One region of the Pseudomonas sp. Cab53 genome, then DNA from elsewhere that is predicted to be linked to it. Evidence: predicted binding sites of a transcription regulator. Region 1 holds the regulator's gene; each other region holds the start of a gene.
The links. The regulator FliA, encoded in region 1, starts transcription of late flagellar genes. The targets are predictions, from matches to a motif close to CTAAAGTTTNNNNNNNNNNNGCCGNTAA.
Positions count from the first base shown of each region.

Region 2: KI241_RS12395 (methyl-accepting chemotaxis protein) is a predicted target of FliA. The motif match lies at 3,792-3,819, and genes of this name have one in related genera.
Region 3: KI241_RS23075 (methyl-accepting chemotaxis protein) is a predicted target of FliA. The motif match lies at 3,931-3,958, and genes of this name have one in related genera.
Region 4: motA (flagellar motor stator protein MotA) is a predicted target of FliA. The motif match lies at 2,890-2,917, and genes of this name have one in related genera.

Region 1 is NZ_AP021902.1:1,724,332-1,731,964, forward strand. Features, by position in the region: gene flhF (flagellar biosynthesis protein FlhF) at 1-735, shown strand, start outside; gene fleN (flagellar synthesis regulator FleN) at 850-1,680, shown strand; gene fliA (RNA polymerase sigma factor FliA) at 1,677-2,420, shown strand; gene KI241_RS07525 (chemotaxis response regulator CheY) at 2,581-2,952, shown strand; gene KI241_RS07530 (protein phosphatase CheZ) at 2,972-3,757, shown strand; gene KI241_RS07535 (chemotaxis protein CheA) at 3,781-6,060, shown strand; gene KI241_RS07540 (chemotaxis response regulator protein-glutamate methylesterase) at 6,109-7,242, shown strand; gene KI241_RS07545 (flagellar motor protein) at 7,242-7,633, shown strand, end outside.
Region 2 is NZ_AP021902.1:2,831,782-2,839,414, reverse strand. Features, by position in the region: gene KI241_RS12415 (FecR family protein) at 1-256, shown strand, start outside; gene KI241_RS12410 (acylase) at 398-2,746, opposite strand; gene KI241_RS12405 (fe2+ zn2+ uptake regulation protein) at 3,045-3,425, shown strand; gene KI241_RS12400 (hypothetical protein) at 3,435-3,623, opposite strand; gene KI241_RS12395 (methyl-accepting chemotaxis protein) at 3,880-5,874, shown strand; gene KI241_RS12390 (DUF411 domain-containing protein) at 6,112-6,558, shown strand; gene KI241_RS12385 (alpha/beta hydrolase) at 6,659-7,633, shown strand, end outside.
Region 3 is NZ_AP021902.1:5,263,781-5,271,413, reverse strand. Features, by position in the region: gene pgeF (peptidoglycan editing factor PgeF) at 1-197, shown strand, start outside; gene clpB (ATP-dependent chaperone ClpB) at 475-3,039, shown strand; tRNA gene KI241_RS23095 (tRNA-Asn) at 3,456-3,531, shown strand; tRNA gene KI241_RS23090 (tRNA-Pro) at 3,539-3,615, shown strand; tRNA gene KI241_RS23085 (tRNA-Lys) at 3,621-3,696, shown strand; tRNA gene KI241_RS23080 (tRNA-Pro) at 3,791-3,867, shown strand; gene KI241_RS23075 (methyl-accepting chemotaxis protein) at 4,067-5,692, shown strand; gene KI241_RS23070 (NAD(P)/FAD-dependent oxidoreductase) at 5,838-7,139, opposite strand; gene KI241_RS23065 (DUF3094 domain-containing protein) at 7,242-7,415, opposite strand; gene KI241_RS23060 (DUF1780 domain-containing protein) at 7,537-7,633, opposite strand, start outside.
Region 4 is NZ_AP021902.1:606,112-613,744, forward strand. Features, by position in the region: gene asd (archaetidylserine decarboxylase) at 1-403, opposite strand, end outside; gene KI241_RS02570 (rhodanese-like domain-containing protein) at 423-1,238, opposite strand; gene KI241_RS02575 (HDOD domain-containing protein) at 1,281-2,819, opposite strand; gene motA (flagellar motor stator protein MotA) at 2,986-3,837, shown strand; gene motB (flagellar motor protein MotB) at 3,839-4,879, shown strand; gene rsgA (small ribosomal subunit biogenesis GTPase RsgA) at 5,042-6,073, opposite strand; gene orn (oligoribonuclease) at 6,181-6,723, shown strand; gene KI241_RS02600 (trimeric intracellular cation channel family protein) at 6,990-7,604, shown strand; gene queG (tRNA epoxyqueuosine(34) reductase QueG) at 7,586-7,633, opposite strand, start outside.

The DNA of each region.
Region 1 (7,633 bases):
GCTTGGCGCATGCTGTTGGCACACCTGGCGCGTATGATCGCCACGCCGGACGTCGAGCCACTGGAAGAGGGCGGGGTGATTGCCATGGTCGGTCCTGCCGGCATGGGCAAGACCACCACCCTGGCCAAGCTCGCCGCCCGTTATGTACTCAAGTACGGTGCCCAGAGCATTGCGCTGGTGAGCATGGACAGCTTCCGCATCGGAGCCCAGGAGCAACTCAAGACCCTGGGCCGTATCCTCAATGTGTCGGTGACCCACGTGGACCCGGGCCAGTCCCTGGCCCAGGCGCTGGAGCCTTTGCTGCGCAAGCGCGTCGTGCTGATCGATACCGCCGGCCTGCAAGCCAGCGATCCGGCCCTGCGCCTGCAGCTCGAGAGCCTGGCCGGGCGCGGTATCAAGTCAAAAAATTATCTCGTGTTGGCAACCACCAGCCAGAAACAGGTTCTAACCGCCGCATACCACAGCTACAAGCGCTGCGGGCTGGCCGGCTGCATCCTGACTAAGCTGGACGAAACGGCAAGCCTGGGCGAGGTGTTGAGCCTGGCGATCGGTCATGAACTGCCGGTGGCCTACCTGACCGACGGGCCGCGGATCCCGGATGATCTGCATCTGCCGCGCCGTCATCAACTGGTCAGTCGTGCCGTGAGTGTGCAAATGCAGGAAGAACCCAGCGAAGAAGCCATGGCTGACATGTTCGCTGATATCTACCACAGCCCATCCAAACAGGTCGGCTGAGGTTATCATGAGTATTTTTTGTACCTACATCGATGGTCTGCCATGCATTGTTCCGTGTGAACGCGCAGCCAGTAATGTGGCCTCCGTCTAAGTAAGACAAGGTAAAGAACGAACATGGGCAGCATGCATCCCGTACAGGTGATCGCGGTGACCGGCGGCAAAGGTGGCGTCGGGAAGACTAACGTGTCAGTGAACTTGTCCCTGGCTCTGGCAGAGCTTGGCCGACGGGTCATGCTGCTGGACGCCGACCTGGGCCTGGCGAACGTCGACGTGTTGCTGGGGCTAACCCCAAAGCGCACGCTGGCGGACGTGATCGAAGGCCGCTGTGAACTGCGCGACGTACTGTTGCAAGGGCCTGGCGGGATTCGCATCGTGCCGGCCGCCTCCGGCACCCAGAGCATGGTTCACCTGACCCCGGCCCAGCACGCGGGCCTGATCCAGGCGTTCAGCGACATCGGCGACAACCTCGATGTGCTGGTAATCGACACCGCGGCCGGCATCGGTGACTCGGTCGTCAGTTTCGTGCGGGCCGCCCAGGAAGTGCTGCTGGTGGTCTGCGATGAACCGACTTCCATCACCGACGCCTATGCCCTGATCAAGCTGCTGAACCGCGACTACGGCATGAACCGCTTCCGCGTCCTGGCCAACATGGCGCAGAGCCCGCAGGAGGGACGCAATCTGTTCGCCAAGCTGACCAAGGTCACGGATCGCTTCCTGGATGTCGCCCTACAATACGTCGGCGCCGTGCCCTACGACGAAAGTGTCCGCAAGGCCGTCCAGAAGCAACGTGCCGTCTATGAAGCTTTTCCACGTTCCAAATGTGCGCTGGCGTTCAAGGCAATCGCCCAGAAGGTCGATAGCTGGCCGCTGCCGGCCAACCCGCGCGGGCATCTGGAATTTTTCGTCGAGCGTCTCGTGCAACAAACAGCAGGGCCCGTGCTATGACAGCCAGCAGTTACAACCACCTCTACAAGAAATCGGCACGGGACGCCCAGTACGAGTTGATCGAGCGTTACGCGCCCCTGGTCAAGCGTATCGCCTATCACTTGCTGGCGCGGCTGCCGGCCAGTGTCCAGGTCGAGGACCTGATCCAGGCCGGCATGATCGGCCTGCTCGAAGTGTCGAACAAATACGACGCGAGCAAGGGCGCCAGTTTCGAGACCTACGCCGGTATCCGTATCCGCGGCGCGATGCTCGATGAGGTCCGCAAGGGCGATTGGGCACCGCGTTCGGTGCACCGCAACACCCGCATGGTGAGCGATGCGATCCGTGCGATTGAAGCTAAAACCGGGCGTGACGCTAAAGATCACGAGGTTGCGGCCGAACTCCAGTTGAGTCTCGATGATTATTACGGGATTTTGAACGATACCTTGGGCAGCCGCCTGTTCAGTTTCGACGACCTGTTGCAGGACGGCGAGCATGAAGGGCTGCACGAGGATGGCGCGAGTGCTCACATGGAGCCATCGCGTGACCTGGAAGATGAACGCTTCCAGAGCGCGCTGGCCGAAGCGATTGCCAATTTGCCGGAGCGTGAGCGACTGGTCTTGGCGCTGTACTACGACGAAGAGCTGAACCTCAAGGAAATCGGTGAGGTCCTGGGGGTCAGCGAATCGCGGGTCAGCCAGTTACACAGCCAGTGCGCAGCCCGTTTGCGGGGGCGTTTGGGGGAATGGCGAGCGCGCTGATACGCAGTGCGGGGGCGCTGCGAACGAGGCTGGCAGGTACTGCACGGTCTCACCCGTTGTGCTGCGCGCTGTTGTCGAGCGTTGTGCCGGATTGATTGAAATGGCGCGTTCAGGTGCTGGACGCGTTTAAGACTGCTTGGAGGTCGAATTGGACAAGAACATGAAAATCCTCATCGTTGATGACTTCTCAACGATGCGGCGGATCATTAAAAACCTGTTGCGTGACCTTGGGTTCACCAACACGGCCGAAGCAGATGACGGGACCACTGCGCTCCCGATGTTGCACAGTGGCAACTTCGATTTTCTGGTCACCGACTGGAACATGCCCGGCATGACCGGCATCGACCTGCTGCGCCAGGTGCGCGCTGATGAAAAACTCAAGCACCTTCCCGTGCTGATGGTCACCGCCGAAGCCAAGCGCGAGCAGATCATCGAAGCGGCCCAGGCCGGTGTGAACGGCTACGTGGTCAAACCCTTCACGGCCCAGGCGTTGAAAGAGAAGATCGAAAAAATCTTCGAACGCATCGGCTAACGGCGCCCCGGGGGGAGCTATGGATAACGAATCTTCAATGGGCGATTTCGAATCGACCCTGAAAAAACATGCCCGTGAACTGGTCGAAAGCCTCGAAAAAGGCCGTTTTGGCGATGCGGTTCAAATGATCCATGAGCTCAACCAGACCCGTGACCGTGGTCTGTATCTGGAAGTGGGCAAGCTCACGCGTGAATTGCACAGCGCGATTGTCAATTTCCAGATCGACCCGCGCATGCCGCAGGCCGAGGAAGTCTCGCAGATCACCGACGCCACCGAGCGCCTGGGGTATGTGGTCAAGCTGACCGAAGCGGCGGCCAACCGCACCATGGATTTGGTGGAGAGCGCCACGCCGCTGGTCAATGGCCTGAGCGAGGAAGCCCAGGCCTTGAGCACCGACTGGGGTCGGTTCATGCGTCGCGAGGTGGGGGCCGAGGAGTTTCGCGAGTTGGCCCGCCGGGTCGACGGTTTCCTGACGCGCAGCAGCAGCGAAAACCGCGCCGTCGCCAGCAACCTCAACGACATCTTGTTGGCCCAGGACTATCAGGACCTGACCGGCCAGGTGATCAAGCGCGTGACCCAACTGGTTACCGAAGTGGAAAGCAATTTGCTCAAGCTGGTGTTGATGGCCAGCCAAGTCGACCGCTTTGCGGGCATCGAACACGACCGTGAAGCGATGCTTGCTGAAAAAGATCCACAAAAACATCTCTCTCAGGGTGAAGGTCCGCAAATTCATGCCGATAAAAGAGAAGACGTTGTGTCCGGTCAGGACGATGTGGACGATTTGCTGTCCAGCCTTGGATTTTAGCCTGTTTTAGGAGCACCCCATTAATGAGCTTCGGCGCCGATGAAGAGATCCTTCAGGATTTCCTGGTTGAGGCTGGCGAGATTCTTGAGCAACTGTCCGAGCAATTGGTCGAGCTGGAAAGCCGGCCGGATGATGCGGATCTGCTCAACGCAATTTTTCGCGGTTTCCACACTGTAAAAGGAGGCGCCGGCTTCCTCCAGCTCAACGAGCTGGTGGAGTGCTGTCACATTGCCGAAAACGTGTTCGACATCCTGCGCAAGGGTGAGCGTCGCGTTGATTCGGAGCTGATGGACGTGGTGCTTGAAGCGCTGGATGCGGTCAACAGCATGTTCAGCGAAGTGCGCGAGCGCTCGCCGATTACCCCTGCCACGCCTGAGCTGCTCGCTGCGCTGTCGCGCCTGGCCGAGCCTCAGTCGGCGGATGAAACCGCTGCCGTGGCCGAGCCGGTCATTGAAGAACCGGCCGTCGAGGAACCCGTCGCCGAGGAATCGGGCGACATCACCGATAACGAATTCGAACAACTGCTGGACTCCCTGAGCGCCGCCAAGGCCCAGGCCGAGGCGCCGGCGGCTCCGGCTGCCGCACCGGCGGGCGATGCCGCTGCCAGCGATGAAATCACCGACGCCGAGTTCGAGTCGTTGCTCGACCAGTTGCATGGCAAGGGCCAGTTCGCCGTCGATGCCGTCGCGCCTGCGGCGGCCCCGGCCGCCCCGAAAGCGGCGGGCGACAACTCGGACATCACCGACGACGAATTCGAAGCCTTGCTCGATCAGTTGCATGGCAAGGGTACCTTTGCCGTCGACGCCCTGGATTCGGCCATCGCTTCGGCGCCAAGCCCGGCGCAACCTGCCGCCGCTGCGGCCGGCAGCGACCTGATCAGCGACCACGAATTCGAGTCGCTGCTGGACGAGTTGCACGGCAAAGGCAAATTCACCGAAGTCGGCACGGCTTCCGCTACGGGGGCTGGCGCTGCGACGGCTGCACCGGTGGCCAAGGCCGCGCCGAAACCGGCTGCCAAGGCGCCGGAGCCAAAGGCCGAGACACCTGCGCCCGCGGCCAAGCCAGCCGCTGCGGCCGCGCCAGCACCGGCTCGTGCCGCGTCGGCGCCGCCAGCGGAAAAACCAGCCAGCGAAGCCGAGACCACCGTTCGGGTCGACACCGCACGCCTGGACGAGATCATGAACATGGTCGGCGAACTGGTGCTGGTGCGTAACCGCCTGGTGCGCCTGGGCCTCAACAGCCAGGACGAAGCCATGTCCAAGGCCGTGTCGAACCTCGACGTGGTCACGGCCGACCTGCAGACCGCGGTCATGAAGACCCGGATGCAGCCGATCAAGAAAGTCTTCGGGCGCTTCCCGCGCCTGGTTCGCGACCTGGCGCGACAGCTCAAGAAAGAAATCAACCTGGAACTGGTGGGTGAAGAAACCGACCTCGACAAGAACCTTGTCGAGGCCCTGGCCGACCCGCTGGTTCACTTGGTGCGCAACGCGGTCGACCACGGTATCGAGTCGCCGCAGGAGCGAGAAGAAGCGGGCAAGGTCCGCAGTGGCAGGGTGATCCTGGCCGCCGAGCAGGAGGGCGACCACATCCTGTTGTCGATCTCCGACGACGGCAAGGGCATGGACCCGAACGTGTTGCGCTCCATCGCGGTGAAACGCGGCGTGATGGACAAGGATGCCGCCGACCGCCTCAGCGACACCGAGTGCTACAACCTGATCTTTGCCCCGGGCTTCTCCACCAAGACCGAGATCTCCGACGTGTCGGGCCGTGGCGTGGGCATGGACGTGGTGAAAACCAAGATTTCCCAGCTCAACGGTTCGATCAATATCTACTCGACCAAGGGCCAGGGCTCGAAGATCGTCATCAAGGTCCCGTTGACCCTGGCGATCATGCCGACCCTGATGGTGATGCTGGGCAACCAGGCGTTCGCCTTCCCGCTGGTGAACGTCAACGAAATCTTCCACCTCGACCTGTCGCGCACCAACGTGGTGGACGGCCAGGAAGTGGTGATCGTACGGGACAAGGCATTGCCGCTGTTCTACCTCAAGCGCTGGCTGGTCAGTTCGGCGGCGCACGAGGAGCAGGGCGAAGGCCACGTGGTGATCCTTTCGGTGGGCACCCAGCGGATCGGCTTCGTCGTCGATCAGTTGGTGGGCCAGGAAGAAGTGGTCATCAAGCCGTTGGGCAAGATGCTCCAGGGCACCCCGGGCATGTCCGGCGCCACCATCACCGGCGACGGCCGTATCGCACTGATTCTCGATGTGCCCAGCATGCTCAAGCGCTACGCCGCCCGGCGTATTTGATTCTGGAGGAGGGCGGTCCATGGCCGCGCCTCGTCTAACGGAGTGTTTATGGTAGTTAAAGTCCTGGTGGTGGACGATTCGGGTTTTTTTCGCCGCCGCGTCTCGGAAATTCTTTCGGCTGATACGAGTATCCAGGTTGTCGGTACGGCAACCAACGGCAAAGAGGCGATCGATCAGGCCCTGGCACTCAAGCCGGATGTGATCACCATGGACTACGAGATGCCGATGATGGATGGCATCACGGCCGTGCGCCACATCATGCAGCGCTGCCCGACTCCGGTATTGATGTTCTCGTCCCTGACCCACGAAGGCGCCCGGGTGACCCTCGATGCGCTGGACGCCGGGGCCGTGGATTTCCTGCCGAAAAACTTCGAAGACATCTCGCGCAACCCCGACAAGGTCCGGCAGTTGCTGTGCGAGAAGGTCCACAGCATTTCGCGCAGCAACCGCCGCGTCGGTGGCTACAGCGCCCCGGCACCGGCCGCTGTCGCCGCGCCAAGCCCTGCGCCGACGCCAAGCGCTTCGAGCAGCTTCAACCCGCCACCGGTGCGCAGTGCACCGGCACCGGCCCCCACTCGTTCGGCCCCGGCCAGCGCCTCTTCGGCGGCGCCCAAGCGCAAAGCCTACAAGCTGGTCGCGATCGGTACGTCTACGGGCGGCCCGGTGGCGCTGCAACGGGTCCTGACCCAATTGCCGGCCAATTTCCCGGCCCCCATCGTGCTGATCCAGCACATGCCCGCGGCGTTCACCAAGGCCTTCGCGGAGCGCCTGGACAAGCTGTGCAACATCAGCGTCAAGGAAGCCGAGGATGGTGACATCCTGCGTCCAGGCCTGGCGTTGCTGGCGCCGGGTGGCAAACAGATGATGGTCGACGGGCGTGGCGCGGTGAAAATCCTGCCGGGCGACGAGCGGCTGAACTACAAGCCGTGCGTGGACATTACCTTCGGTTCGGCGGCCAAGTCCTACGGTGACAAAGTTCTGGCGGTGGTGCTCACCGGCATGGGCGCCGACGGGCGCGAGGGCGCACGCCTGCTCAAACAGGGCGGCAGTGCGATCTGGGCCCAGGACGAAGCCAGTTGCGTGATCTACGGCATGCCGATGGCCATCGTGAAAGCCGATCTCGCCGACGCGGTGTACAGCCTGGATGACATAGGTCGACACCTGGTCGAGGCATGCCTGTAATGGATGTGCTCAGCCTGATCGGCATCATCATGGCGTTCGTCGCCATCATCGGTGGCAACTACCTGGAAGGCGGGCATCTCGGTGCCCTGGCCAATGGCCCGGCTGCGTTGATCGTGCTCGGTGGCACCATTGGCGCGGCGCTGCTGCAATCGCCCATGAGTGCATTCAAACGGGCGATTCAGGTGCTGGTCTGGATCCTGTTTCCGCCGCGTGTCGACCTGGCCGGCGGCATCGACCGGGTGGTGAACTGGAGCCTGACCGCGCGCAAGGAAGGCTTGCTGGGCCTGGAAGGGGTGGCCGACGCCGAACCCGACAGCTACTCGCGCAAAGGCCTGCAATTGCTGGTGGACGGTGCCGAGCCGGAAGCCATCCGCAGCATCCTGGAGGTGGA
Region 2 (7,633 bases), 1.1 Mb from region 1:
GTGGCGCAACGGCAAGCTGGTGCTGGACAACCTCGCCCTCAGCGAGGCACTGCCGCTGATCAATCGCTATCTCGCCCGCCCGGTCATGTTGGCCGACAACAGCACCGGCTCCCTGCGTATCGGCGGGATCTACAGCCTCAATGAAGTGCAGAACCTGGTGCCTTCCCTGCCCAAGGTCCTGCCGGTCTACCTGACCCAGAACAAGGATGGCAACCCGGTCCTCAACGCCATAGGGCAACGGCCAGCTCCACACTGAATGATTCCCCGGCGGGAGTGAGCCTGCTCGCGAAGAGTTGAGCCCAGCCAACATCAATGTCGCCTGGACTGCCGCTTTCGCGAGCAAGCTCGCTCCCACAGGGGGTCCCGGCCGGCCCCATCTCTCCTGTAGGACTGAGGCCTAGTGCGTTGCCAGCCGGCCTCTTTCATCGCGCTCACGAATGATCACGGCCTGGTAATCCGGGTCGGCCTTGATTTGCTCTTCGGTGAACGGCAACACACTCCATTGCTTCTGCGAAAACGCCCGGGTCTGGTCGGTTGAGTAAGGCGACGCCGGGTCGCTGGACAACGAGAACGCCAACAACCCCTGGGCCTGTGGCCCCTTGTCGTCGAAGGTCACCACTTGCAGGTAGCTGGTGCCGCCGACCACTTCGCGCTTGCCGTTCGCCGCCGGTACGCTCTGGATGGCGTTGTAGATCCCCAGTTCCCCTGGCCCGCCGTGGATCGGTGTCTGCCGGTCACCGCTGCTGGCGACTTGAATGTCTTGCCATTGACGGTCCTTAGACCATTGCGCAGCCTCCACTGCCGCCACCGAGGCCAGCATGGCCTCGCGCACGGCCTTGAGCACCGCCGGTCGCTCGATCGCCAGGCCGCGCGGGGTGTGTTGCGGGTCTTTTGGATCGAACGCGACCCGCCACGATTCAGGCAGCGCCTGCACGCGTTCCATGATGTGCTGGAAGTGCACGAAACCCAGCCCACTGTGCAGGCCCGCCGTGCGATCCCAGGCCTTGAGGCTGGCACAGGCCTCGGCGATTGCCGCGGCGTCTTTGCCGGCCTCGGCGGCGCATGCGCCAAGCAAGTCCGGCACGACCTGGTCAGCCAGGTAGACCCGATCGTCCATGACCATGCGTTGCAGATCTTCCACCTTCACCGCTCCGTCCTTGGCGAGCGAGCCCAGCCGATCCAGGGCAAACCGTGAACGCAAGCCCAGCGGCTGGCCGTGCTGGCTGATCAGCGGCGAATAGCCGGTCAGTGGCTGCGCCGGATTGACCATCCAGGCCGAATCGTTGGAGTTCTGCACGTAGTCGCGTCGCAGCAACTGCGGCAACTGGTCGGCGGCATAGATGCCCTGTTGCGCGGCGTTGGGATCCACATCCCAGGCACATTCACTGCGCGAACCGTCCAGCACGATCAGTTGCAGCCCGGCCCGGGGGTCGCTGCAGCGTGCCAGCTTGGCAGCGTTGACGTTCGGCACCACCGACAGGTTCATGTAGAGGCTCTGCCCCTGGTCGTCCACCGCCAGGGTGTTGACCCAAGGGATACCCTGGATGCGATGCACGGAGCCCTGCAAGTCCTTGAGCGAGACCGCCTGGTTCATGGCGTGCCACTGCTCCAGCACTCGGTCGTTGTCCAGGTTCGCGTCCCGCAGGCTGAAAGCGAAGCGGTTATCCCAGTCGAGCTTGCCTGGCCACTGGACGATTGGCCCGAACTGCGAGCCATAGACTACGCGGGACACCGCTTTGACCTGCCCGTCAGGTTGCTTGACGTCCACCGTGACCGCTTGTTGGCTCATTGGCACCGACTGGCCGTCGATCAGGTAGCGGGTCGGGTCCTTCGGGTCGAGTTGCAGGCGGTACAGAGTGAAATGCTTGGAGGTGTCGACAGTGTGGGTCCAGGCCAGGTGCTGGCTGAACCCGATGTTGATCACTGGCAGACCCGGCAGGGCCGCGCCCATGACATCCAGCTTGCCGGGAATGGTCAGGTGCATCTGGTAGAAGCGCATGCCGCCCACCCAGGGAAAGTGCGGGTTGGCCAGCAACATCCCGCGACCGTTGAACGAACGCTCGCTGCCGATGGCCAGCGCATTGCTGCCGCGCTCCAGGGCGAACCGTTGCTGCCGGGTCGCGGCGTCTGCAAAACCGTTGGCGGCAGCGCCATTGAGTGCGCTCGCCTGGGGTGGCTGCGCTCCGGCCAGGGCTTCGGCGAACTGGCCAACGCCGCCTTCCACCAACAGGCGCCGGGTCAGCTTGACCAGGTCCAGCGCCGTGATCGGCCGAACCCATTCGCTGGCGCACTCCACGGGCAGGCCTTTGGCCTTGCGCTCGGCCAGCGCCCGGTTGTAACCCGCCACGTAGCCTTCGATCCGTTGCTGGAGCGGTGGTGTCTGGGCCTGCCAGAAGCCGGACACCGCCTGCGGCGTGTTGAGCCAGTTGAAAAACACATCGCTGACACGGTTTTCCCGCTGCTCCACCGTCAGTTGCTCGGGCCCGAAGTAGCGCGAGCGCTGGCCATTGACCGTGACGATCTCGTTCGCCAACAGGCAGAGATTGTCCTGGGCGTACGCATAGCCGATGCCGTAACCCAGGCCGCGCTCATCCTGGGCACGAATATGCGGCACGCCAAAACGGGTGCGGCGGATCTCGGCGCTGGCCTGCGCCAGGTCGTCTTGCGCCACGACCACGGGGCTAAGCCCCAGGGCTACGCCCATAAAAGCGCCCGCGAGGGCCATCCTCGATAACTGCCCGGACATTCTCACGTTCACTCCAGGTGAAGACTTCAGAAAACCAGGACGGCTACCGACGCTCGTGACAACCGGCTGCGGTTCGCCCTGGAACATCCACACACCGCCCGTTCGAACGGAATGTGCCTCCCCTGGAAACGAACCGGATGAAAAAAAATTAATCGCCTGGAGGGCGTTCTATCACGGGGTTTGACGAAGCAAGGGCAAATTTTTCACATACCGCCCTTCATGATTGCCCGCCCTCGTTCGTCCTATTACAGGAGAGTATCCGTGACCTTTTCTGAACAGGCTGGTAAGGAGTTTCTGCATGCGTAACGCGCAACTGCCCATGGAGGGCAAGCCACGACCGACCGGCGTTTCGCTGGCCGTCCCCCACACCGTCTTCGCCAGGCCCGCCGAGCGCGGCGGCAATGAACACATCCGGCGCCTGCTCAAGAGCTTCGGACTGAGGACCAGCCTGATTCGCCTCAAGGTCATCGACGCGCTGCTCAAGGCGGCCGAGGACAATCACGGCCTGGGCGTGCGGGGTGTACACAGCCAGTTGCTGGGGCTGGACATTCCGTTGTCCTTTCTCAGTGTTCGCGAGGTGTTGAAGCGCCTGTGCAGCGAGGGGGTCATCGTCCTCAACCCCGACAAGAGCTACTGCCTGCACCCCAAGGCCATGGCCGTGATCGAGGCCGGTGAGTGACGCCTGGGGTCAGGGCTTGACCTTGCGCCGCATCACACCGTTGATCACCACCACGATGACCGCCACGGCAATGGCGATGTATTGAAACAGCTGCTCGCTGATCATGCCTTTGCCCTGCATCCAGGACAGGCCCAGCATGATCGCCAGGACCACGAGGACGATCAGAATCGAGTACTTCAAGCGTTGTGAATGAGTCATTGCCAATTTCCTGAATGTTACCGTTCTGTAGCCCGGGGCCTGCCGGGGTGACACCGGATCGAGCGATGACGGGCAGCGCACGGGAGGCCCATGGTACAGGCCAACCCGCCTGTTCGCCTACGGGCGATCACTTGCTGCCAGGGCCCACGACACCGCCGATGCGCGGCATTCAAGCTTGGGCGAGGCGCGCCGATACAAGTTGGTACGTTCATCCCAACTGTTCTTGAAAGACGCCTCCGTGCAAGGAACCACCCCCATGCCCGCATTCCGAACGATTCAGGCTCGCTACACGCTGTTCCTGGTTCTATTCATCCTGGTGCTGTCGATCCTGACGGTCGTGGGCATCAGTTACCTGGTCGCGCCCAAACTGCGCCATACCGAAGAACAGGTGGTCCTCAACCGGATTGGCGAAGTCGCCCAGCAGATCCAGGGCGAATTGAACAAGGTGCAGGCCCAGCAGCGCAGCATCACCCAGACCATTCCACTGCTCGACAGCGACGCCATCGACAAAGTGCTGCCAGGGCTGGTGGACCAGTACGGCGAGCTGAAAGTGTTTGGCGGCGGGATCTGGCCGCTGCCGAACCAGCGCGCCGAGGGGCGCAGCAAGTTCAGTACGTTCTGGCACCGCGATGCCTCCGGCAAGCTGGTGGTCAATACCTTCTGGAACAGTGACGCCGCGCCGAACTACTACGAGCAACCCTGGCACAAGGGCGGTATGGCCACCCCGGCGGGCAAGTGCGCCTGGGCCGCGGCCTACAAGGACGACGCCAGCGCCGAGCCACGCACCAACTGCGCCATGGCCATCCAGAAAAACGGCGTGCCCTATGGCGTGTCGACCATCGACGTGACCCTGGGCTTCTTCAACGAGCTGGTGGCGCGCAAGGAAGCCGACCTGAGCGCCGAGATGCTGATCGTCGAAGGCGACGGCAAAATCATCAGCAACAGTTCGCGCATCAACGGGCCGATCGTCCTGAAGAACATCAGCGAACTGGCCGCCAGCTCGCCCTTCGCCGCCCAGGTCCAGGCCGGCCTGGCCCACCGTGACCAGCCGCTGCAACGGATCGAGTTCGACAACAACGGCGTGGCCAGCACCTTTTTCATGCGCCCCATCGAAGGCTCGCCGTGGTTCCTGGCGACCGCATTGCCGACCCGCCTGATCACCGCTCAGCGCGACGATGTGTTGAACACGCTGAGCCTGCTGCAAATCCCGATGGTGATCCTGCTGGTGCTGATGCAGTTGTACGCGATCCGTCAACTGACCAACCGCATGAAGATCCTCAAGGGCAACATCGACGCCTTGTCCACGGGCGATGCCGACCTGACCCGACGCATCACCATTCGCGCCGAAGATGAACTGGGCGCTATCGGGCATTCGGTCAACGGCTTCATCGCCTACCTGCAGAACATGATTGGCGAAGTCACCCAGGCCACCGGCGCCATGGCCTCCAGCCTTGAGAACCTGCAACGGACCTCGGCCCACACCAGCGAGATCCTGATGCGCCATGCCTCGGAAACCGACCAGACCGTGACCGCCATTACCGAGATGAGCTCCACGGCCGAAAGCGTGGCGCAGAACGCCGCCGAGACCGCCGCGTTCACCCAGCGCGCCAACGAGCACGCCGATCGCTCTCGCGTGGTGGTCGGTGAGGCGTCCAACAGCGTCGTGGCGCTGATCGACGAAGTGTCCAGCGCGACCCGCAAGGTCGAAAGCATGCAGCAGGATGCCCAGCGCATCACCGAGATCCTCGGCGTGATCGGCGCCATTGCCGGGCAGACCAACCTGCTGGCCCTCAACGCCGCCATCGAGGCCGCACGGGCCGGCGAGCAGGGTCGCGGCTTTGCCGTGGTGGCCGACGAGGTCCGCGCCCTCGCCGCCCGTACCCAGGCCAGCACCTCGGAGATCAACGAAATGCTGACTCGGCTGACCCAGGGCGTAAGCTCTTCGGTGCAGGCGATGGAAAACACCCAGGCCAGTTGTCAGTCGGCCGCCGATGCGACTTCCCGAGTTAACTCGGGCCTGGACGAAATGGCCGGTTCCGTCAGCCAGATCAACAGCCTGAGCACCCAGATCGCCACCGCCGCCGAACAGCAAAGCGCGGTGACTGAGGAGATCAACCGCAGCATGGTGCAGATCCGCCACATGGTGGAGGAACTGGTGGAAAGCGGCCTGGCCAGTGAAAACAACACCCGACAACTGCTGGACGCCAACAGCCGGGTGAATGCGATCATGGGTCGATTCAAGGTGCGCTAACGGCTACGGCCATAACCTCCGTGGGAGCCGAGCTTTCGCGATAGCGGTATGTCAGTCGACAATCATGTTGGCTGGCCTGCCGTTATCGCGAGCAAGCTCGGCTCCCACAGGGTATGGCTGACGCCCCCATCCTCAGTCCCACCTGACAATTCTGTCATCTGCGCCTCAGCCCCCTGTCAGCTCTGCCTCGCTACTCTGCTATCCTGCCGCCCAATCGTTCGACATGAGAGCCCCTCCATGGCCAAGCCCCTGCACCTGCTCGCCCTGAGCGCCTTGTTCCTGACCACCCTGGCCCAGGCCGCCGAACCGGTCACCATCGACGTGCACCGCGATGCCAACTGCGGCTGCTGCAAGAAGTGGATTTCGCACCTGCAAGACAACGGTTTCAAGGTCAATGACCATGTCGAAGCCGACATGGCTTCGGTCAAGCAACGCCTGGGCGTGGCGCCCAACCTGCGCTCTTGCCACACCGCCGAGATCAACGGCAAATTCGTCGAGGGTCATGTCCCTGCCGAGCAGGTACTGGCGTTGAGCAAGCGCGATGACTTGCTCGGTGTCGCCGCGCCCGGCATGCCCATGGGTTCGCCCGGCATGGAAATGGACGGCATGAGCGACGCCTACCAAGTGATCGGCCTGAAGAAGGACGGCACGCAAACCGTGGTGGCGGATTACCCTGCCCATTGACGGCGCGCGGTGGAACGTTCGAGCGGTTTGGTTGCCTGTGGTTAATGTCGCCATAATCGGACCGCCCCAGGATCGGCGGCGGTCCCCAAGGAGATTGACCATGTCGCGTTCCACCGCCCGCTGGCTGCCGAGCCTGTTCCTGACTGCCTCGCTGCCCTGGTTCGCCCAGGCCGCCAACCTGTCGCAAGGCCCGGCCTACGGCGCGCAACTGGAAGGCTTCGACTACCCCTACACACTCAAGCACTTCGCCTTCCAGTCCCAGGGCAAAGCCTTGCAGATGGGCTACATGGACGTACCGGCCCAGGGCAAGGTCAATGGCCACACGGTGGTGCTGATGCATGGCAAGAACTTCTGCGCCGCCACCTGGGGCGACTCGATCAAGACCCTCAGCGAGCAAGGCTACCGGGTGATCGCGCCGGACCAGATCGGTTTCTGCACCTCGAGCAAACCCGACCATTACCAGTACAGTTTCCAACAGTTGGCGAGCAACACCCAGGCCCTGCTCAAGACCCTCGGCGTACAGAAAGCCACGGTGCTGGGCCACTCCACCGGCGGCATGCTCGCCACCCGCTATGCCTTGCAGTTTCCCGATCAGGTCGAGCGCCTGGCGCTGGTCAACCCCATTGGCCTGGAGGACTGGAAAGCCCTCGGCGTGCCCTACCGTAGCGTCGACCAGTGGTACCAGCGCGAGCTCAAGCTCAGTGCCGACGGCATCCGCGATTACGAACGCAAGACCTATTACGCAGGGCGCTGGAAGCCTGAGTTCGATCGCTGGGTGGACATGCTCGCCGGCTTGAACAAAGGGCCGGGGCATACGCAAGTGGCGTGGAACTCGGCGCTGATCTACGACATGATCTTCACCCAGCCGGTCTACTACGAGTTCAAGGACCTGCGCGTCCCCACCCTGCTGCTGATCGGCACCGCCGACACCACGGCCATCGGCAGCGACATCGCGCCACCCGCCGTGAAGGCCAGGTTGGGCCGCTATGAGGTACTGGGCAAACAGGTTGCACAGTTGATCCCCCAGTCGACCCTGGTGGAGTTCCCCAACCTGGGGCACGCGCCGCAAATGGAA
Region 3 (7,633 bases), 2.7 Mb from region 1:
AAGCCTTCGTCCCCAGCCACAATGCCGGCAAGTTCCTCGCCGACATTTATGCGTTGGCGCGCCTGCGGCTGGCGGCGCGCGGCGTTACGGCGGTCTATGGTGGCGGCCTGTGTACCGTGACCGATCCTCGCTTTTTCTCCTACCGTCGCAATCCGCGTACCGGCCGCTTCGCCTCCCTGGTCTGGCTCGACCAATAAAAAGCCCCTTCGGCTGCCTCCTTGTAGCAGATCCCTTTGTGGGGACGAGCCTGCCCGCGACGGCGACGGGTCAGCTAACCTTTAATTGGCTGACAAGCCGCCTTCTTCGCGAGCAGGCTCGCGCCCACAAAGGCTTGGAAGGGGCTGCCATCTGACTGATCTGTGTCAATGAAGCCCGCTTGAATCTTCCAGAATCGTCCACATCTATAGCGGTATCTGGCAGGTTTCTTCATTCAGGATGTTTTTCGGTCCGGCCTGCTCAAAAGGAAGGTGACCCATGCGAATTGATCGTTTAACCAGCAAATTACAATTGGCCCTGTCCGATGCCCAGTCCCTGGCCGTCGGCCTGGACCATCCCGGTATCGAACCGGCGCACTTGATGCAAGCCATGCTCGAACAGCAAGGCGGCTCCATCAAGCCCCTGCTGATGCAGGTGGGCTTTGACGTCAACAGCCTGCGCAAGGAGTTGGCCAAGGAGCTCGACCAACTGCCCAAGATCCAGAATCCGACCGGTGACGTGAACATGTCCCAGGATTTGGCCCGGCTGCTCAACCAGGCCGATCGCCTGGCCCAGCAGAAGGGCGACCAGTTCATTTCCAGCGAACTGGTGCTGCTCGCCGCCATGGACGAGAACAGCAAACTGGGCAAATTGCTGCTCGGCCAGGGCGTGAGCAAGAAAGCCCTGGAAAACGCCATCAACAACCTGCGTGGCGGCGAAGCAGTCAATGACGCCAACCACGAGGAGTCCCGCCAGGCGCTGGACAAATACACCGTCGACCTGACCAAGCGCGCCGAGGAAGGCAAGCTCGACCCGGTGATCGGTCGCGACGACGAAATCCGCCGCACCGTGCAGGTGCTGCAACGCCGCACCAAGAACAACCCGGTGCTGATCGGTGAGCCCGGCGTGGGCAAGACCGCCATCGCCGAGGGCCTGGCCCAGCGCATCATCAATGGCGAAGTGCCCGATGGCCTCAAGGGCAAGCGTCTGCTGTCCTTGGACATGGGGGCGCTGATCGCCGGCGCCAAATACCGTGGCGAGTTTGAAGAGCGACTCAAGGCGCTGCTCAATGAACTGTCCAAACAGGAAGGCCAGATCATCCTGTTCATCGACGAGTTGCACACCATGGTCGGCGCCGGCAAGGGCGAGGGCTCGATGGATGCGGGCAACATGCTCAAGCCGGCACTGGCCCGTGGCGAGCTGCACTGCGTCGGCGCGACCACGCTCAATGAATACCGCCAATACATAGAGAAGGACGCGGCCCTCGAACGGCGTTTCCAGAAAGTGCTGGTGGAGGAGCCGAGCGAAGAAGACACCATCGCCATCCTGCGTGGCCTCAAGGAGCGGTACGAGGTTCACCACAAGGTGGCGATCACCGATGGCGCGATCATCGCGGCGGCCAAGCTCAGCCACCGCTACATCACCGACCGTCAATTGCCGGACAAGGCCATCGACCTGATCGACGAGGCGGCCAGCCGCATCCGCATGGAAATCGATTCCAAGCCCGAAGTGCTGGATCGCCTGGAGCGGCGCCTGATTCAACTCAAGGTCGAATCCCAGGCCCTGAAGAAAGAAAGCGACGAAGCGGCGAAGAAGCGGCTGGAAAGGTTGCAGGACGAAATCGTTCGCCATGAGCGCGAGTATTCCGATCTCGAGGAAATCTGGAACTCGGAGAAAGCCGAAGTCCAGGGTTCGGCGCAGATCCAGCAGAAGATCGAGCAATCCCGCCAGGAACTGGAGGCGGCCCGCCGCAAGGGCGACCTTAACCGCATGGCCGAGCTGCAGTACGGGGTGATCCCGGACCTGGAGCGCAGCCTGCAGATGGTCGACCAGCACGGCAAGAGCGAAAACCAGTTGCTGCGCAGCAAGGTCACTGAGGAAGAAATCGCCGAAGTGGTGTCCAAGTGGACCGGTATCCCGGTGTCGAAAATGCTCGAAGGCGAGCGCGACAAGCTGCTGAAGATGGAAAGCCTGTTGCACCAGCGTGTGATCGGCCAGGAAGAGGCGGTGGTGGCGGTGGCCAACGCCGTGCGTCGGTCCCGTGCCGGGTTGTCGGACCCGAACCGGCCGAGTGGTTCGTTCATGTTCCTCGGCCCGACCGGTGTCGGTAAAACCGAGCTGTGCAAGGCGCTGGCCGAGTTTCTCTTCGACACCGAAGAGGCGATGGTGCGCATCGATATGTCCGAGTTCATGGAGAAACATTCCGTGGCGCGGCTGATCGGTGCCCCACCGGGATACGTCGGCTATGAGGAAGGTGGTTACCTGACCGAAGCGGTACGGCGCAAGCCTTACTCGGTGATCCTGTTGGACGAGGTCGAGAAGGCGCATCCGGATGTGTTCAACATCCTTTTGCAAGTGCTGGAGGATGGGCGCCTGACCGACAGCCACGGGCGCACGGTGGACTTCCGTAACACCGTGATCGTGATGACCTCCAACCTGGGCTCGGCGCAGATCCAGGAATTGGTAGGTGACCGCGAGGCACAACGTGCGGCAGTGATGGATGCGATTTCCACCCACTTCCGGCCGGAGTTCATCAACCGGGTCGACGAGGTGGTGATTTTCGAGCCGTTGGCCCGTGACCAGATCGCCGGCATCACCGAGATCCAGCTGGGTCGCCTGCGCAGCCGCCTCACCGAGCGGGAGTTGAAGTTGCAATTGAGCGACGAGGCCTTGGACAAGTTGATTGCGGTGGGTTACGACCCGGTCTATGGCGCACGGCCACTCAAGCGTGCGATCCAGCGCTGGATCGAAAACCCGTTGGCGCAGTTGATCCTGTCCGGCCGCTTCATGCCAGGTGAAACTGTGACCGGTACAGTGCAGAACGACGAAATCGTCTTCAATTGAGGCGATTATCTGGGCTTTGTGGCGAGGGAGCTTGCTCCCGCTGGAGTGCGAGGCACTCCTCGCTTTTTGAGGGGCCGCTACGCGACCCAGTGGGAGCAAGCTCCCTCGCCACGGCTGGGGTTGTTTTTCCTGATTGATGGGATGGCTCGCTTCCAAGCACCATTTTTTTCATCAGGTCGTTGAACTCAAAGGAAAAGGCTTGTAAAGTGCGCCCCGCAGTACGTCACCCCAAGGGTTACTTCTCCCTGAGAAAGAATCCGAAATAAGTTGCAAATCATTGTCTTGAAAGCAATTTAAGGGGTTGACAGAGGTTTTGAAGATTGTAGAATAGCGCGCCTCAGACACACGAACGCAGCGATGCGAACAGGGTCGAAGAGGTTGAAGCTAGCTTCAACGTTGTAACTTGAAATATCAGTTCCGTGATAGCTCAGTCGGTAGAGCAAATGACTGTTAATCATTGGGTCCCAGGTTCGAGTCCTGGTCACGGAGCCATTTCAATCGGGGTATAGCGCAGTCCGGTAGCGCGCCTGCTTTGGGAGCAGGATGTCAGGAGTTCGAATCCCCTTACCCCGACCATATTTGGGTCGTTAGCTCAGTTGGTAGAGCAGTTGGCTTTTAACCAATTGGTCGTAGGTTCGAATCCCACACGACCCACCATTTTTGAGACCAGTTCGCTGGAATCGAATCTTAAGATCAGAGGCCAAAAGCACTGATCGAGGAAGGCGACTTGTTGAGGTCGCCTTTTTTTTACCGGGGTATAGCGCAGTCCGGTAGCGCGCCTGCTTTGGGAGCAGGATGTCAGGAGTTCGAATCCCCTTACCCCGACCATATTGAAAATCCCCGTATCGAAAGGTACGGGGATTTTTTTTGCCTGCGAAAAAGGCCCGGGGTGTCAAGTTGTCATACAACCTGCCGATAACGCCTGTGGGAGCGAGCCTGCTCGCGAAAGCGTCGGGCCCATTGCCCACCAACCGGGGCTTGGACTGATCGCCCCATTTCAGGCCAATAACAAAAAAGGCACCCCGTTATGTTTCTTCGTCAGCTGAATATTGCCCCCCGCGCCGCCTTGGGGTTTGCCTTGATCGCCTTGCTGGTGGCGTTGCTCGGGGTGTTTGCGCTGGGCCAGATGTCGAGCATCCGTGACAGCGAAGTCGCGGTGGAAACCCAGTGGTTGCCCAGCATTCGCGGTGGTGACGAGATTCGCGAACTGATGCTGCGCATCCGCACGATTTCCTTGCGCATGGCGCTGGACGAAGACCCGAAGAACATTTCGGTGTATCGCGGGCAAATGGACACCCGTGACAAGGAACTGAGCGAAAAAATCGCCACGTATGACAAGCTCGTCGTCACCCCTGAAGGCAAGGCGCTCTATGACCAGTTCAAGCAGACCTTCGCCGCTTACCGCGCCGGTATCGCCCAGTCCTTTACCCTGGCGGAGCAGGGTCGGCGCGAGGACCTGATCAAGTTGTTGCTGGTGGACATGAAGACCGTGGTGGACGGTTCCGGCAAACAGCTCAACGACCTGGCGCAGTTGTTCTCCCAGCAGGTGTCCCTCGAGAGCCAGAAATCCCAGGAGCACTACGCCAACTCCCGCATGATCGTCAGCCTGTTCATCGTGCTCGCGGCCCTGGCCACGGTGATCCTGGCGATGTTGCTCACCCGCAGTATCGTCAAACCCCTGGGCGAGGCGCTGAGCGCGGCGGAGCATGTCGCCCAAGGTGACCTGACCCGGCCCATCGAGACCCACGGCAACGACGAAGTGAGCCGCTTGCTCAAGGCGTTGGCGACCATGCAGTTGAACCTGCGTGAAACGCTGCAGAGCATCAGCGGTTCGGCGACGCAATTGGCCACCGCCGCCGATGAGCTGAACGCGGTGACCCTCGACAGCACCCAGAGCCTGCAACAGCAGAACAACGAAATCGAACAGGCGGCCACCGCGGTCACCGAAATGACCACCGCCGTGGAGGAGGTTGCCCGCAACGCCGTGTCCACCTCCGATGCCACGCGTCAGTCCAGTGAGTCGGCTTCCCTCGGACAGCAGCGGGTCAGTGACACGGTGGACGCCATTGGCGCCCTCGCCAGCGATGTGCAGGTCACGGGTGACCTGGTGCAGTCCTTGGCCAACCAGTCGCAGGATATCGGCAAGGTGCTGGATGTGATCCGGGCCATTGCCGAGCAGACCAACCTGCTGGCCCTCAACGCGGCCATCGAGGCGGCCCGGGCTGGGGAAAGCGGTCGCGGTTTTGCGGTGGTGGCCGACGAGGTCCGGGCGCTGGCGTATCGCACGCAGCAATCGACCCAGGAAATCGAGCAGATGGTCCAGGGCATGCGCAGCGGTGCCAGCCAGGCGCTGGGTTCCATGCAGGCCAGCTCCAGTCGCGCCGCCAGCACCCTGGCGATGGCGGAGCGCGCGGGAGAAGCGCTACAGACCATCACGACGTCGGTCAGCGAAATCCACGAACGCAACCTGGTCATCGCCAGCGCCGCCGAGGAGCAGGCGCAAGTGGCCCGTGAGGTTGATCGCAACCTGGTGAATATCCGGGACCTGTCCGTACGTTCGGCCACGGGGGCGGACCAGACCAGTGCGTCCAGCCATGAACTGTCGCAGTTGGCCAATTCGTTGCGCACGATGGTGCAGCGGTTTCAGGTTTGAGTGCAGGGCTGTAGATCAGCATCGATTGCACTGCCGTCTTCGCGAGCAAGCCCGCTCCCACAGTTGACCGCGTACACATCAGGTACTCGATCTCCTGTGGGAGCGGGCTTGCTCGCGAAGGCGGTGTTTCAAGCAACGACTCTCTTCAGTGCAACTTGAGCCGTGGCTCGGTTCCGCGGCCGATCTTGCTGCCCAGCATCAGCATCGCCGTGCGGAACGTGCCATACAGCGCCATCTGGTGCATGCGGTACAGCGACACGTAGAACATCCGCGCCAGCCAACCCTCGAGCATCACGCTGCCGGTGAGGTTGCCCATCAGATTACCCACCGCCGAGAACCGCGACAGCGAGATCAGCGAGCCGTAGTCGGTGTATTTGTAATGGGGCAGCGGCTTGCCTTCGATTTTCAACTTCAGCGATTTTGCCAACAGCGATGCCTGCTGGTGCGCCGCCTGGGCGCGGGGCGGCACGTTGCGGTCGCTGCCCGGTTGAGGGCAGGCGGCGCAGTCGCCGAAGGCAAAGATGTTCTCGTCGCGGGTGGTCTGCAGGGTCGGCAGCACTTGCAGCTGGTTGATCCGGTTGGTCTCCAGGCCATCGATGTCCTTGAGAAAAGCCGGTGCGCGGATCCCGGCGGCCCACACCTTCAGGCTCGCATCGATCACCTTGCCGTCGCCGGTGATCAGACTGTCGGCGGTCACCTGGCTGACGGCGGCATTGGTCATCACATTCACCCCGAGTTTCTCCAGGGTCTTGTGCACCGGGCCGCCGATACGTTCGGGCAGGGCTGGCAAGACCCGTGGCCCGGCTTCGATCAGGGTGATGTGCATGTTTTCCGGCTTGATCCGGTCCAGGCCGTAGGCCGCCAGCTCATGGGCGGCGTTGTGCAGCTCGGCCGCCAGTTCGACACCGGTGGCACCGGCGCCGACGATGGCGACGCTGATACGCTGCGCTGCATCGGCCTGGTCGGCGGCGTGGGCGCGCAGGTAGTGATTGAGCAGTTGTTGGTGGAAGCGCTCGGCCTGCTTGCGGGTGTCGAGGAACAGACAGTGCTGCGCTGCGCCTTCGGTGCCGAAATCGTTGGTGGTGCTGCCGACGGCGATCACCAGGGTGTCGTAGCCCAGCTCCCGGGCCGGCAACAACTCCACGCCCGCCTCGTCGTAGGTGGCTGCCAGTTGGATCTTCTTCTGCTCACGATCCAGTCCGCTCATGCGCCCCAATTGGAACTCGAAGTGGTTCCATTTGGCTTGGGCGACGTAGTTGAGTTCGTCTTCGGAGGAGTTCAGGGAGCCGGCGGCCACTTCGTGCAGCAGGGGTTTCCAGATGTGGGTCAGGTTGGCGTCGACCAGCATCACACTGGCGGTGCCGCGCTTGCCCAGAGTCTTACCCAGACGGGTAGCCAACTCCAGACCGCCGGCGCCGCCGCCAACAATGACAATACGATGAGTCATGGGGATATCTCGCAAGGCTAAAGGAAATCGGTGCCGTTACCCTCGCGAGTGTGGTGTCGTGCCTCACAAACACTGTTCCTTGAAATGAGGCACGACACCTGCTCATAGCGTCAGGTAACTGATCAAGCGGCTCAACAGGCCCAGGCCGATGGTCACGGCCAATACCACCACCAGGAGCATCCACGGCCGGAAAGGCCGGCGCTCGACTCGGTGCTGGGACAGTTGCAGGTACTCTTCGACATGCTTCTGGTCATCTGGGTTCAGGCGGCTGGTCATAAAGGCCTCGTCAGGTAGACGTTGCGAAATGGGCTGGCGTTACAGCGTCCGGCGATCCGGCATTCAATGCAGCGTAGCCGCTCGTCAGATGAGTGTGCGCCACGGGCTGCCTGGTGCGCGCTCACAGGCTGATTCCGACGTCGAAAACGATGCTGCGACCCAGGTTGCCCCGCAGGAAATCCGGCGCATCGGGATGGGCGAACAGCACCCGGGCAAAC
Region 4 (7,633 bases), 1.1 Mb from region 1:
TGGCGAAATCACCGCCCATGAACGGCGCGGCATTGGCCGCATCGCCGCCCAGCAGCTCCAGTACGCTGAAGCTGTGGCCCTTGGCCTGGAACACCCGGCCATGCTCGATCGGGCCAAGCTGGCTGACCGCGCCGTCGGCCGGGCAGAGGATCGCGCCCGGGGTTTCGTCCAGCGGCCGCGCGCCGTCTTTCAGGGCGCGGGTGAAGAACGCGTTGAAGTGTTCGTAGGCGGTCAGGTCTTCCACCAAGGCCTGGGACATGTCCACTTGATAGCGCTTGGCGAACCACGCGGTGAAGGCATTCTTGAACCAGCGCACGCGGCATTCGGCAATGCAACCGGCCAGCCGCGACAGCAGGTGGTGGGGCAGCAGGTACTGAGAGAGGATGAACAAACGGTTTTTCATTAACGGTCCTTAAGAGCCTTCAACGTTCGATGGGGGTGTCGGGGTGGTTGCCCCATTCGCCCCAGGAACCGGCATAGCCTTTGACCCTCGGATAACCGAGCGCCTTGGCCACAAGATAGGTGAAGCCAGAACGATGGTGGGTCTGGCAGTGGGTGATGATTTCTTTGTCGGGCGTGATGCCCAGTTGTTCGAGGATCTGCGGCATATCCTTGCGGATGCGCAGGCTGCGGGCCTGGTCCATGCCGGCCGTCCATTCGAAATTGACTGCGCCGGGAATGTGCCCGCCCCTGGCCGCGACGACTTTCTCGCCGGAGTACTCCAGTGGGCCGCGCGCGTCCCAGATGGCCAGGTCGGCGGCGCCGAGGCGGCTTTGCAGGTATTCGCGGGTGGCGGTTGGCGCGTCGTGCAACGTGAGGCTCACTGAGCCGTCGCCGGGCGCGGGTGCGTCTGTGGACACCGGCAGGCCCTCGTCCAGCCAGGCCAGCAGGCCGCCGTCGAGGTAGTGGTAGTTGCCGTGGCCGATCACGTCCAGCAGCCAGATGAACCGTCCGGCCCAACCGCCGCCTTCATCGTCGTACACCACGTACACCGCGTCCGGGTGGTGCCCGAGTTCGCCGAACAGGGCCTCCAGGTCGGCTTTTGCCGGCAACAGGCCCGGCGCCGGTGGCTGGCCCAGTTGCGTGCGCTTGGGGTCGACGAAGCGGGCGCCGGGAATGTGCCCGGTGCTGTAGCGGGCGGCGCTGGTCAGGTCCACCAGGATCAGTTCGCGGGCGTCGAGGCGCGGCAGCAGCTCGCTCGGCTCGATCACCAGCGGCAAGCCAGAGAAGTCAGGCATGTGAGGTCTCCAGGGGCGCAAAGGGAAAGGATTGTAGCAAGTTCAACGGCCCCGGTTGGTAAAGGTGTGCAGGGCCCTTTCGATGCATTGCACGGTTTTGCCGAAGGCCTGCACGGTGACGTCCGAGAAAGGGCCGCCGCCCTGGTCCACGACGACGAGCATGATCACCCGGCCGTTGCAGGTCAGTGAGCGCAGCAGCAGGTGCTCGCCCTTGAACAGGGCGCGCAGGCCCGGCGGCAGTAACGCGGAGAACTGGGCATTGTTGTCCGGGTTCAGGCGTACCTGGGCCTGTTGGGCCAGCAACCGCTGCAAGACCTTGCTCTGTGCGATGGGGAAACTCATCGCCGCGACCTCTTTCGCCAGGCCGGCGGTTTGGTGCACGCGCACGCTGGTCTGGCTGCGGTCGGCCATCAGGATCATCACCCGGCGCATGCCGCAGGCCACCAGCACATCGCGAGCCGAACTGGTCAGGTGCATGGCGTTGCTGAACGGGCTCGGTTCCACCAGCAGGGCCGAGCATTGCTTGCGCCACTGGCTCAGGTCCGGGGCGCTGGGCGGGGGCGTCGACCGTTGGCCGGGCTGGACGCGGCGACTGCCCCAGGGCCAGATCAGGGCCTCGGCCGGGTGCCAGAGGTCTGGCATGGCGTGTTGCCGGGCGCTGTTGGCGGCTTGTTGGTGCAGTTGCTGCTGGACATCGTCCATTGAAATTTGCAGATACAAACTGGTGAGGTATTGCCAGCGGGCGATGTGGGGGGCGTCCCAGGCCTGGTGCGCGGAAAGGGCCAGGCCGTTGGCCAGCAGCACGGTGTTGGCCGGCTGATTGAGCCAGCGCCGCAGGGTCGGGTCATCGTCCAGGCGATTCTGCTGGCGCAACGGGTGCTCGCTGTCCCGAGCGATACGCAGCACTTTCACCAATTCGCGCCGTTCGTTGAGCAGCAAGCGGTAGCCTTGCACCACCCAGATCGGCAGGCGCCAGGCTTCGACCACGCCCAGGCAGATCTCCAGCAGGCCGACGCCGAACAGTTCGTGCTCGACCTGGCTGGCCGACTGGCCTTTATGGATGACCCGCAGCTCCCACTCCCCGAGCAGCCGCGGGTGCGTCAGGGCCAGGGGCCAGAGCGGCGAGAGGAACAGCAGGCTGCCCCAGTGGATGTCCTGCCACAACCGCGCCAGGCGGCTGGAGAAAAAACCGTTGGCCTGTTGCGTGGCGTGCTGGCTGATCAGTTGCAGTTGGCGCAGGGTCACGGGGATCTGCTGCTCGGGCAGCGAAGGCAGGCGCGCGAGCAATTGCTCGGTGCGCTTGAGGCCGAGGCGGTTGAGGGCGACTTCAAGGTTTTCCGCCGGTTCGGCGAGGCTGCCATGGGTGTGATGGTTGGCTTCGCGGATGACGCTCAGGGCCAGGGCTGGGCTTTCCTGCATCAGCTCGGCGATGTCGCGCAACGAGCGGCGGCTGTCGGCAAGCGCCTTGCAGACCAGGTCGTGGCTGGCCTGGGGCACCGGCAGGTGGACACCCTGGAGCAGCTTTACCCAGCCTTCGAGGGTGGACGGTCTTGGAGTCGGGACGTTCGATACATTAGCCATGGTTGGACGCGATCATCCCATGAATTATCTACGCCCGGAACGGGGCAAATTGGCTTTTCGCCGGAACTGGCTATAGTCTGGCGCAGTTTTGCCGATAAGTAGAAGAAGAGATTTTTCAGCTTCCGAATATGACCTTGAACCCGACTTAAATAAGTACTTTCTATCTATGGCTAAAATTATCGGCATCATTGTCGTGTTCGCGAGCGTGCTCGGCGGATACGTGCTCTCCCATGGCAAGATTGCCGCCCTGATCCAGCCCTTCGAGGTGATGATCATCGGCGGTGCGGCCTTTGGCGCTTTCCTGCAGGCCAACCCTGGCTATATGACCATGCACGTGATCAAGAAATCCTTGACCATGTTCAGCTCGCGCTTCACCCATACCTTCTACATCGAGGTGCTGGGGCTGGTGTACGAGATCCTCAACAAAAGCCGCCGCGAAGGCATGATGGCGATCGAAGGCGATATCGAAGACGCCGCCGCCAGCCCGATCTTCGCCAAGTACCCAGCCGTGCTCAAGGACGCCCGCATGACGGCGTTCATCTGCGATTACCTGCGGATCATGTCCTCGGGCAACATGGCGCCCCATGAGCTCGAAGGGCTGTTCGACATGGAGCTCTACAACCTGAAGGAAGACCTGGAACACCCATCCCACGCGGTCACCGGCATCGCTGATGGCATGCCCGGCTTCGGTATCGTTGCGGCGGTACTGGGGATCGTGGTGACCATGGCGTCCCTGGGCGAAGGCGACCAGGCGTCCATCGGCTTGCACGTGGGTGCGGCGCTGGTGGGGACCTTCTTCGGTATCCTGGCGGCGTATGGCTTCTTCGGCCCCCTGGCCCATTCCCTGGCCCATGACGCCAAGGAAGAACTGAACGTCTACGAGGCCATCAAGGCCTCCCTGGTAGCGTCTGCCTCGGGCATGCCGCCGTCGCTGGCGGTGGAGTTCGGCCGCAAGGTCCTGTACCCGGCGCACCGTCCAAGCTTCGCCGAGCTGGAACAAGCAGTTCGCGGTCGCTGATATGGAAAATAACCAGCCGATCATCATCAAGCGTGTCAAGCGCATCGCCGCTGGACACCACGGGGGTGCCTGGAAAATCGCCTTCGCCGACTTCGCGACGGCGATGATGGCGTTCTTCCTGGTGCTGTGGCTGCTGTCCACGGCCACCCCGGAGCAGAAAATCGCCATCGCCGGTTACTTCAAGGACCCAATCGGCTTCTCCGAAAGTGGCACGCCCTACATCATCGACCTGGGTGGTTCGCCGACCCTGGCGCCGGACAATACCCTCAACCCTGAAGTCAAGTCCCAGCCACAGCCCGACAAGGTGACGGTGGACACCGATCAGGTCGAGGGCATGGCCGAGCAGGTCGAGCGCGAGCGCCTGGAATTGCTGCTGCAGGAGTTGCAGAACAAGGTCGACGAGAACCCGCAATTGCAGAAGTTCAAGGACCAGATCCTGTTCGAGATCACGCCGAACGGCTTGCGCATCCAGATCACGGATGCCGAGAACCGGCCGATGTTCGACTCCGGCAGCGCGCGCCTGAAGCCTTATTTCGAGGACATCCTGCTGGCCATGGCCGACACCATCAAGGCGGTGCCGAACAAGATCAGCATCAGCGGCCATACCGACGCCAAGCCGTACGTCGGCAAGGGTGACTACGGTAACTGGGAGCTCTCTGCCAACCGCGCCAACGCCGCACGTCGCGCCCTGGTGGCTGGCAGTTATCCGGATGAGCAGGTGGCGCGGGTGGTCGGTTATGCCTCCTCGGCATTGTTCGACCGCAAGGACCCGTTCAACCCGATCAACCGGCGTATCGACATCGTGGTGCTGACCAAGAAGGCTCAAAAAGCCATCGAAGGTTCGCAAACCAACGACCCGGCGCCAGACCCTGTCCAGGGTCAGGGCGCCCCCGGTGAAGCCCCGGCAACGCCGTCAGGCGCGGCGGTGGACCCGAACGCGTTGCCGGCGGACCAGCAACCGGTGCCGGCCCACGAACTGCGCGAACGGTTGAACCTGTTTGACGATGCGGCGCCCAAACCGCCCGCAACGCCTGGGCAGTGACCCATGAAAAAGCCGACATGACTGTCGGCTTTTTTTTATCTTTCGCAATTCCCGTGGCGAGGGAGCTTGCTCCCGCCGGGCTGCAAAGCAGTCCTTTTGGTGAGCGCTTCGCGCTCAAGCGGGAGCAAGCTCCCTCGCCACGGAAATTGTGTATTCCTACAGTCAGTAACTGCTGTCCGGCAAGCTGGCGATGATCGAGCGGTAGCTGTTCATCCGTTGTTGGTGCACGCGGCCTTCTTCCAGGGCCTTGAGCAGGGCGCAACCGGGTTCGCGGTCGTGCTTGCAGTCGCGGAAGCGGCAGGTACCGATCAACTCGTTGAACTCGATGAAACCGGCTTCCACATCGGCCCGGCTGACGTGGCCCAGGCCGAATTCGCGGATGCCCGGCGAGTCGATCAGTTCACCGCCGCCGGGGAAGTGGAACAACCGCGCGGTGGTGGTGGTATGGGTGCCCTGGCCGGACAGTTCGGAAAGCGGCCCGACCCGGGTCTCGACCTCTGGCAGCAGGCTGTTGACCAGAGACGACTTGCCGACCCCGGACTGGCCGACGAACACACTGATGCGCCCGTCCAGTTGCCGTTGCAACTGCTCCATGCCGTTGCCGTGGTGGGCCGAGACTTCCAGCACCGGATAGCCCAGGTCCCGATAGACCGACAGCAGGGCGTTCAGCGCCGGGGCGTTGTGCGCGTCGATCAGGTCGAACTTGTTGAGCAGCAACAACGGGCGGATGCCGGCATGTTCGGCGGCCACCAGGTAACGGTCGATCAGGTTGGCATGGGGCTCGGGCAACGGGGCGAACACGATGACGATCATGTCGACGTTGGCCGCCACCGGCTTGAGCTGGCCGCGGCTGTCCGGACGGCACAGCTCGGTGTGGCGCGGCAATTGCGCCACGATCACGCCGATGCCCTGGTTGCCGGCGCGCCAGACCACCTGGTCGCCGGTGACCAGTGCCGGCAGGTTGGCCCGCAGATGGCAGCGGAACACCTGGCCGGCCAACTCGCCTTCGCGGGCCTCGACCTCGACCTGCACACCGAAGTGCGCGATCACCAGGCCGGTCTGTTCAGGGCCCAGGTCGCCACCCTCCAGGGCCTCGACAGCGCTGGATTCGCGCTTGGCGGCGCGGGCGGCGCGTTCGCCCTGGATCTTTTCGATGCGCCAGTTCTGACGACGATTGAGTTGGCGTTTGGCCATGGGTGTTCCGTATGAAGAAATGCAGCGATTAGGTAAAACGGCCGCGAGTTTAGCACGCCCGAGGGCCGGCCTAGGCTAAACTGCTGGGCTACGCCGAGGAGCCCCCCATGCAAAATCCGCAGAACCTGATCTGGATCGACCTGGAAATGACCGGTCTGAACCCTGACACCGACGTCATCATCGAAATGGCCACCATCGTCACCGACAGCGACCTCAACACCCTGGCCGAAGGCCCGGTGATTGCGATCCATCACAGCGACGAAATCCTCGCCGGCATGGACGAATGGAATACCCGCCAGCACGGCGGCTCGGGCCTGACCCAGCGAGTGCGCGACAGCAAGATCAGCATGGCCGAGGCCGAGGCCCAGACCATCGCCTTCCTGGAGCAGTGGGTGCCGAAAGGCAAGTCGCCGATCTGCGGCAACAGCATCTGCCAGGACCGCCGCTTCCTTTATACCCACATGAAATCCCTGGAAAGCTACTTCCATTACCGCAACCTGGACGTCTCCACCCTCAAGGAACTGGCGGCTCGCTGGGCGCCACACGTGCGTGACAGTTTCCAGAAAGGCGGCAGCCACCTGGCCCTGGACGACATCCGCGAGTCCATCGCCGAGTTGCAGCATTACCGCAAGCATTTCATCAAGTTCTGACCGGCACCCAGCGAGATTGCTGTTGTGGCGAGGGAGCTTGCTCCGCTCTTGTGGCGAGGGGATTTATCCCCGTTGGGCTGCGTAGCAGCCCCAAAAACCTGATACCCCGTGTGTCAGGTCGCTTGGTCAGGCGTATCAGGGGCTGCTGCGCAGCCCAACGGGGATAAATCCCCTCGCCACGGGTTCCGTGTTGGGGATGTCGGAGCTGCCCTCTTTTGGTGCCTGTCCGAAATGGCTAGACTGCGCGCCCTCCTGCAAGGACCGCCATCATGTTGTTGATGCTTTACCTGATCGCCATCACCGCCGAAGCCATGACCGGCGCCCTGTCTGCCGGGCGTCGCGGCATGGACTGGTTTGGCGTGGTGCTGATTGCCTGCGTCACCGCGCTGGGTGGCGGCTCGGTGCGTGACGTGTTGCTCGGGCATTACCCGCTCACCTGGGTCAAACACCCGGAGTACCTGGTGCTGACCACCGCGGCGGCGATGCTGACGGTTTTCCTGGCGCGCTGGATGCGCCATCTGCGCTCGTTGTTCCTGGTGCTCGACGCCCTGGGTCTGGTGGCGTTCACCCTGATCGGCTGCATGACGGCCCTGGAAATGGGCCACGGCATGCTGGTGGCCTCGGTCAGCGGGGTGATCACCGGGGTGTTTGGCGGCATCCTGCGGGACATCTTCTGCAACGATATTCCACTGATCTTCCGCCGCGAGTTGTACGCCAGCGTCTCGTTTGCCGCGGCGTGGTGCTACCTGCTCTGTGTCTACCTGCAATTGCCGAGCGAACAGGCGATCCTCATCACCTTGTTCGGCGGTTTCCTGCTGCGGCTCCTGGCGATCCGCTTTCACTGGGAAATGCCCAAGTTCGTCTATAACGACGAGGTCTGACGTTGCGCATGCTGGCGCAGCGCCCATTC